Regions from separate parts of the Salmonella sp. HY31 genome, predicted to be linked through region 2. Evidence: predicted binding sites of a transcription regulator. Region 2 holds the regulator's gene; the other holds the start of a gene.
What was found. The regulator sigma-54, encoded in region 2, starts transcription at its own class of promoters, with help from an activator protein. The targets are predictions, from matches to a motif close to GTTGGCACANNTTTCGCTNT.

Region 1: a site for sigma-54 is predicted at 1,706-1,725, ahead of hydN (electron transport protein HydN). Genes of this name have one in related genera too.

The regions. Positions count from the first base shown of each region.
Region 1 is NZ_CP170479.1:3,840,284-3,844,487, forward strand. It holds gene hypF (carbamoyltransferase HypF) at 1-979, opposite strand, end outside; gene hydN (electron transport protein HydN) at 1,125-1,670, opposite strand; gene hycI (hydrogenase maturation peptidase HycI) at 1,863-2,333, opposite strand; gene ACE15A_RS18315 (formate hydrogenlyase maturation HycH family protein) at 2,326-2,736, opposite strand; gene hycG (formate hydrogenlyase subunit HycG) at 2,733-3,500, opposite strand; gene hycF (formate hydrogenlyase subunit HycF) at 3,500-4,042, opposite strand; gene hycE (formate hydrogenlyase subunit HycE) at 4,052-4,204, opposite strand, start outside.
Region 2 is NZ_CP170479.1:4,442,176-4,446,379, reverse strand. It holds gene rapZ (RNase adapter RapZ) at 1-589, opposite strand, end outside; gene ptsN (PTS IIA-like nitrogen regulatory protein PtsN) at 635-1,126, opposite strand; gene hpf (ribosome hibernation promoting factor) at 1,244-1,531, opposite strand; gene rpoN (RNA polymerase factor sigma-54) at 1,554-2,987, opposite strand; gene lptB (LPS export ABC transporter ATP-binding protein) at 3,035-3,760, opposite strand; gene lptA (lipopolysaccharide ABC transporter substrate-binding protein LptA) at 3,767-4,204, opposite strand, start outside.

The sequences.
Region 1 (4,204 bases), 600 kb from region 2:
CGCTCAGGTTGCCGGATGTCATCACCAGCGGGTCATTGAGCTCCTGCAACAAAAGATGTTGCAATGGGTTGGCTGGCAACATCACGCCCACCTCAGTAAGCCCCGGCGCGATGCCCTCACACAGCAAAGGCACATATTGCTTATCCACCAGCACAATCGGGGCTGCGGGAGTAGCGAGCAAACGGCGCGCCGCCTCCGGCAACGCCTCTGCGTCCGGCAGCATAACGGCCAACGGTTTAGCCGGGCGGCGTTTGCGCGCCCGCAATTTCGCCACCGTCTCGTCATTACGCGCATTGCAAGCGAGATGAAAGCCGCCAATTCCCTTCACCGCCACGATACCACCAGCCTTAAGTATTGCTACCGCCGCCTGTAATGCCGCCTCTTTTTCCGCTCGTTCATGTTGGCTCCGCCACTCAAGCTGCGGCCCGCAGGCCGGACAGGCGACGGGCTGAGCATGGAAACGGCGATCATACGGATCGCGGTATTCGCTGTCGCATTCCGGACACAGGGGAAACGTCGCCATCACCGTAAATGGCCGGTCATAGGGCATAGCGCAAATAATGGTGAAGCGTGGTCCGCAGTGGGTGCAATTGATGAAGGGATAACGGTAGCGCCGCTCGCCAGGGGTATTCATCTCGGCAAGACATGCCGGGCAGGTCGCCGCATCCGGCACGATTTGCGTGTTCATCGAACCGCCTGCGCTCTGACGAATGGCGAAATCCGTTGGTGTGCGCTCCCATATCAACGACGCGTGTTCAACGCTGTCAATGCGCGCCAGCGGCGGACAATCCTGATAGAGCGCGGCAATAAATTGCGACGGCTCCTCCAGCAGCCGAACGACGACGCCGTCGCCGTCATTACACACGTCGCCGTGTAATCGCAACTGCTGCGCTAGCTGCCAGACAAAAGGACGAAAACCGACGCCCTGTACTTTGCCCCGAATGCGTAGCTGTACGCCGGAAGGCGTGTCTGTCACCATCTCATTTTCCCGCCATCATCGAACCCGGATGCCTGATGGTGCCGCGCTTATCAGGCCTACAATCGCACGAACCGTAGGCCGGATAAGGCATTGATGCCGCCATCCGGCAATGCTTTGTGGCGTATTCTACGCGCAATCGCAGAAATCAGAAAAGCAGAGATGCCGTTGAATCCAGCGCCGCACGACGGCGTTTTTCCGCGCTAAGCTGTTCAAGCTTATTACGGTCGACACAGATTAGGGCGTGCGTTGGACAGGCGTCCATACAGGCTGGACCGGCTTCACGATGGTGACACAGATCGCACTTGTTGGCTTCGGCTTTTTCGGCACGCACGTTCAGCCCCGCGCCGCTATTGCGAACCACCGGGCGCACCACCACTTCCATGGCGCCGTAAGGACATGCCACCACGCAGGTTTTACAACCAATGCAGCGTTCCTGCATCACATGAACAAAGCCTTTGTCGCGGCTGATGGCGCCATTCGGGCAGACGTTGGCGCACGGCGCATCTTCACACTGGCGACACAGCGTTGCCGTAGAGACGTTCACGCCTTTGATGACATGGATACGAGGTAAAAAGGTTTCAGGGGTCAGCGATGCGCAATCCTGATTATCCTGATGGGATACGACGCAGGCCACTTCACAGGTACGGCAACCAATGCACTTACTCGCGTCAGCAATGATGAAACGGTTCATCAAATTCTCCAGCAATAACAGATGATGTGCCGATGTATACACAAATCGTGCCAACATTTAACCATATGTTATATAATGGTATTTTATTTTAACCGGAGGGAAAAAGCATGTCATCGACACAAGTGACGATGACGGATGACAACCGTTCAGGGGATGAAAGAAATGCCGAATACCTCATTCGGCATCAAAAAGTTACGCCTCCGGCGCTTCCAGTCGCGCAAATCCGCCGTTTCCCTGCCACCCTTCCAGGCGCTGATAGATGGTGTTTACCGCGTCCTTAATCGGCTGGGTCATCGGATAATAAAACCCGACGATATCCGGCTGGATACCGAGAAAAATCACCTCGCCGACATCCTCTTTGAGCTGATCGACCAGATAGTTCAGCGGCATATTGTGGGTGGTCATCATAAACATTTCAGCGATATCATCCGGATCGATAATGCAGATCTCGCCCGGGTTAAGTCCCATGTCGGTGGCGTCGACAATCAACAGGCGGTCAGGACGCAGTTCGCGAATCGCCACAATGTCATTTTCCGGCGCGCTGCCGCCATCAATCACCACCCAATTACCCTTCGGCTGCGCCGAGCACATTTCAGCCAGTAACGGGCCTGCGCCGTCGTCGCCCATCATGCTATTGCCGACACAGAGTAAAACGTCAGTCACGAAGCCTCCTCACCATCAGGTAGATGGCGCTTTCCTGATGAATGTCATGCAGCATACTGAGCATCAGTTTACTCCATTCTTGCTGCTGCGGGGTCTGCGCGGCGCGCGCGTTATCAAACGCGCGCGCCAGCATCGACACATGGTTAAAATCGATAACGATCTCGCCATACTTCGGCACGCCTTCCATTTTACGCCGGGCATCGCTTCCCTCTTCAAGGGTGGCGATCCACGCCAGATAGTCGTTCCACGGGCAGGTGAGCGCAGCCTCCAGGCAATCGATGACCCCCAGGTGGTGGCCAATCGCCAGGCTGTAATAGACAACCTGCTGCGCCTCGGCGGGCGTCGCATCGTTCTCATCAATAAACTTACGGCTCAGTTGACTGAACACCACCTGTTCGCTCATCGGATACGTGCCTCTTCAACAACATGATTGAGATGGGTGACAATTTCGGTTAAACGCGGATCGTTTTCCGCTTCCAGCCAACGCGCCACCTGCTGCTCACCTTGTCCCAACTGTGTCAGGTAATCATCGGCGATCTGACGACCGTAGCGATAACCCGCCAGCCGACGCGCCGCGCGATCTACCTTCACGCGCAGCGGCTGCACCATATCCGGATGCAGAATTTCCGCCGCCTGGTCGTCCAGTTCCCCTGGCGCGCGCGCGTGGATTTTCTGCTCCAGCAGGCCAAGCGCCATCGCAAAGCCATACAGCGTCGCCGCAGGCGTTGGCGGGCAGCCTGGAATATACACATCCACCGGGACGATTTTATCCGTACCGCCCCAGACGCAGTACAGGTCATGGAAAATGCCGCCGCTGTTGCCGCAGGCGCCGTAAGAGATACAAATTTTCGGGTCCGGCGCCGACTGCCAGGCACGCAGCGCCGGAGAGCGCATGGCGCGGGTTACCGCGCCGGTAAACAGCAGAATATCGGCATGGCGCGGCGACGGTACCACTTTGATGCCGAAACGCTCGGCATCAAACAACGGCGAAAGCGTCGCAAAGATTTCGATTTCACAGCCGTTACAGCCACCGCAGTCCACGCGGTAAACGTATGCCGAACGCTTAATATTTTTCAGTAGAGACGCCTTCATGCTGGCGATGGATTCATCCACCGTCATCGGTACCGGAATGCCGTTGGCGTCACGCGGGCCTAATAAATTGCTCATTAGCTGACCTCTTTCATATGGCGAGTCAGTTCAATACGGTCGGACGGCACCAGGCATTTCTGACGCTTACAGTCCGGGCAAGTCTCAAAGCTTTCGCGGTAATGTTCCGCGCGGCTGTCGCCGTTGTGTTTGAGCAGCGCAATGGCGTAATCAATCTCTTTTTGCACGGCAAAAGGACGGTGACAAACGCGGCAGTGACACAGTGCAAAGCGGGACTGTTGCAGAAAATCCTCTTTCTTCCACACCGCCAGTTCATATTCCTGTGACAGTTTAATCGCCGCCGTCGGGCATACTTCCTCGCAGCGGGCGCAGAAAATACAACGCCCAAGGTTGAACTGCCAGGCCAGCTCATTGGTCGCAAGATCGGTTTCTACCGTCAGCGCGTTCGACGGGCAGGCATTAACGCAGGCGGCGCAGCCGATGCACTGCTGCGGGTTATGTTCCGGCTTGCCGCGGAAGTTTTTATCAACCGCAATCGGCTCCAGCGGATAAGACGAGGTCGCCGTGCCGGTTTTGATAACTTTTTTGATAAAGGTAAACATGGCGATTCCTTATTTCAGCGGCGAGTTTTTACGCTCAATGCTATAGCGCTCAAGTTCTTTGTACGGCACGACTTTGCTCTTCTTCTTACGCACATCGACCACAGTCATACGGTCGGTACAGGAGTAGCACGGGTCAAGGCTGCCGATAATCAGCGGCGCGTC
Region 2 (4,204 bases):
GGCGCAGTTTTGGGTCCCAGTGCGGGTTGGGCAGGAAGCGAACATCGAACACATAGTCCGCATCGATCGGGATACCATGTTTAAAGCCGAAGGACTCAAATACCATCGTCAGTTCGCGCTCGCGTTTGCCCAACAGCCGGGTACGCAGCATCTCCGCCAGCTCATGAACGGACATTTCCGAAGTGTCGACGATTAGATCCGCACGAGAACGTAATGGCTCCAGCAGGTCGCTCTCTTTATCGATCGCACTCTCTAAAGAAAGGTTTTTGCTGGAAAGCGGATGCAGACGTCGCGTGTCGCTGTAGCGGCGAATCAAGGTATTGCGGTCGGCGTCAAGAAACAGCAATTGCGGCGAGAAAGCGTCAGGCAGATTATTCATCGCCTGTTCAAAAATCTCAGGTGATTCAGGCATATTGCGCACATCAATGCTGACGGCGGCGGAAATCTGGCGATCGGCCAGTGTTCGCGCCAGATCGGGCAACAGCACGACGGGAAGGTTATCCACGCAGTAAAAACCCATATCTTCCAGCGCGCGTAGAGCGACAGATTTACCTGATCCGGAACGCCCGCTGACGATCATCAGTACCATGTACCGTTTCTCCTCACAACGACAGAAAGAAATGCCATTGAGTTGTTATGCCTCATTCTGCTCACCTTCGGTGTCAGTAATGATTTGATACAGCTCTTCATCATTCAGCGCCGCGCGCAGGCGGCGGCAGATCGTTTTATCCGCCAGACGTTTCGCGACCAGCGACAGCGTATGCAGATGCGTTTTAGTCTGATCGGCGGGCACCAGCAGGGCGAAGAGGAGATCGACCGGCTGGTTATCGATGGCATCGAACGCGATAGGCGTTTCGAGCTGAACGAACACGCCGACGGCGCGTAAGGTATCTTCTTCCAGTTTCCCGTGCGGGATGGCGATACCATTACCAATACCGGTACTGCCCATTTTTTCGCGTGTCAGAATGGCTTCAAACACGACCTGAGGAGGTAAACTGAGCTGTTTTGCCGCCAGTTCGCTGATGATTTCCAGCGCGCGTTTCTTACTCTGACAATGAACGCCGCTACGCGTACACTCCTGGTTAAGTACACTGCTCAGTTGTAGAGTCGTATCGTTATTTATCATAATTTCACCTAAGAACCTGTCCTGTCAGGTTGATGGCCAGGTTCGGAGCGCTAACTGTACAAATGGCCCGTTGTGTCACACAACAGGCCGTCCTGCACTGGCTAACTGCCCGGACAATTAGTGTTGTTTCAGTTTATCTTTATGCCTGGTTAACTGCCTTGCCAGTTTATCAATCAAGCCGTCAATGGCGGCATACATATCCTGGCCTTCCGCGCTGGCGTGAATTTCGCCGCCGTTAACGTGTAGCGTCGCATCCGAGATGTGCGTGACCTTCTCCACTTTCAACACCACGTATACCTGATTAATCCGCTCAAAATACTGTTCAAGTTTGGCGAATTTCGTCGTCACAAATTCACGCAGGGCTTCAGTAATTTCGACGTTATGTCCGGTGATATTGAGCTGCATAGTGTCTTCCTTATCGGTTGGGTCAAACCAGCTGTTTGCGTTGGTTTGACGGCGGAATGGATAAAGACTCTCGGTACTTCGCAACAGTGCGGCGCGCCACCATGATACCCTGTTCTGACAGCAGAGAGGTTAACTTGCTGTCGCTCAGCGGTTTCGCGGGGTTTTCCGCCGCAATTAACTTCTTCACCAGCGCGCGAATCGCGGTGGAAGAGGCTTCGCCTCCGCCTTCGGTATTGACGTGGCTGGAAAAGAAATATTTGAGTTCAAAAATACCGCGCGGGCTGTGCAGATACTTCTGCGTGGTCACGCGGGATATGGTGGATTCGTGCATCTCGACGGCCTGGGCGATATCCGCCAGTACCATCGGTTTCATATATTCTTCGCCCTGTTCAAAAAAGGCTTGCTGTTGCTCGACGATGCAGCGACTGACACGCAGCAGCGTGTCGTTGCGGCTTTCAAGGCTTTTTATCAGCCACTTCGCATCCTGTAAATTACTGCGGATGAACTGGCTGTCGGTATCGTTGCGCGCGCTGTTGCACATGGCGGCATAGTGCTGGTTAATCTGTAAACGGGGAATACTGTCGCTATTAAGCTCCACCGTCCAGCGGCCGTTATGCTTGCGTACCAGCACATCCGGGATAACGTACTCCGGCTCGCCGGTCTGGATCGACTGACCGGGTCTGGGATCGAGCGACTGAATCAGGTTTACCGCCTCTTTCAGTACCTCTTCTTTCAGTCGGGTAACGCGCATCAACGTGCGGAAATCGTGGTTGGCCAGCAGATCAAGGTGATCGCAGATAATGAGCCGCGCCTCTTCCAGCCACGGCGTGGATTTGTCGAATTGTGAAAGCTGGATCAGCAGACAGTCGCGAAGATCTTTCGCCGCAACGCCCACCGGATCAAAACGCTGAATACGCTTCAGGACGGCTTCGACTTCATCAAGATCTACCTCTTCATCGCCCATGCTTTCGCGAATTTCATCCAGGGATACGGTGAGATAACCGGTATCATCTACCGCATCGACAATGGATGTCGCAATGGCGCGATCGGTGTCCGAGAAGGGCGTTAGCTCAACCTGCCACATCAGATAATCCTGCAACGACTGCGTCGTTTCGCCCTGATAGACGGGCAGTTCATCATCGATATAATCGCCGCTGGGGCCGGATGGCGTCCCGGCGGTGTAAATTTCATCCCAACTGGCGTCAAGCGGCAGCTCTTCCGGCATCTCTTTCTGTTCGAGCGCATCTGCGGTATCGAGAGGATCGTCATCCTGAGGTTGCTGAGTGTCGATTTCGTCATGAAGATCGGTTTGCTCAAGCAGCGGGTTATTTTCCAGCGCTTGCTGGAGTTCCTGCTGAAGTTCCAGCGTAGACAACTGCAACAGACGGATGGCCTGTTGTAGCTGAGGCGTCATCGCCAGTTGTTGGCTAAGCCTGAGTTGCAAACCTTGCTTCATATTCAGAGTCGTTTTCTCCCGCTAGAGCAGCATAGCCCTCTACCCTATCAGAGTCTGAAGTCTTCCCCAAGATATACACGCTTAACGTGTTCGTCTTGCAGGATTTCTGTCGGCGTACCGTGGGCGATAAGGTGGCCCTGGCTTACGATATAGGCGCGTTCACAGACTGCCAGCGTCTCACGGACATTATGGTCGGTGATCAGCACCCCGAGCCCGCTATCGCGCAGATGTTCGATAATGCGTTTGATGTCGATAACGGAAATCGGGTCAACGCCGGCAAAGGGTTCATCCAGCAGGATAAATTTGGGATTAGCGGCCAACGCGCGGGCAATTTCTACACGACGGCGTTCACCACCGGACAGCGCCTGTCCCATGCTGTCGCGCAGATGCTCAATATGAAACTCTTCCATCAGCTCGTTGGCGCGGTCTTCTCGCTGTTCTGCGGTCAAATCGTCACGAATTTGCAGTACCGCCATCAGGTTATCAAATACGCTGAGACGGCGGAAAATAGAGGCTTCCTGCGGCAAATAGCCGATACCGCGGCGCGCGCGCGCGTGCAGCGGCAGCAGACTGATATCTTCATCATCAATGATGATATTGCCCGCGTCACGCGGCACGATACCGACGACCATATAAAAGGTGGTGGTTTTACCTGCGCCGTTTGGACCGAGCAGACCGACAATCTCCCCGGAGTTAACGGTCAGACTGACATCTTCCACTACGCGACGGCCTTTATAGGCCTTCGCCAGATTCTTTGCAGTTAATGTTGCCATAACGAATTAGTTACTCTTCTTTTGCGCCGGAGTCTGGCCTTTGTTTTTGTCTTGCAACTGCGACGGCACCAGAACGGTGGTGACGCGTTTGCCTTTCTCGCTGAAGGCCTGCATTTTCTGCTCTTTCACCAAATAGGTGATTTTGTCGCCAGTAATGTTGCTGTCAAGCTGTTCCAGATAAGCGTTGCCGGTCAGCACCACAAAATCTTTTGCCAGTTCGTAATGCATATGTGAAGCGTGGCCTTTCACCGGTTTACCGTTGTCCTGCATCTGGTAGAAGGTGGCCGGATTGCCGTAACCGTCGATCACCTCTTTCCCTTGCTCGCCGCCAGGGCGGGTAACAACGACTTTATCGGCGTTGATCTTAATCGTGCCCTGGGTCATCACCACGTTGCCCGTAAAGGTCACGACGTTGCCTTGCATATCCAGCGACTGTTGATCCGA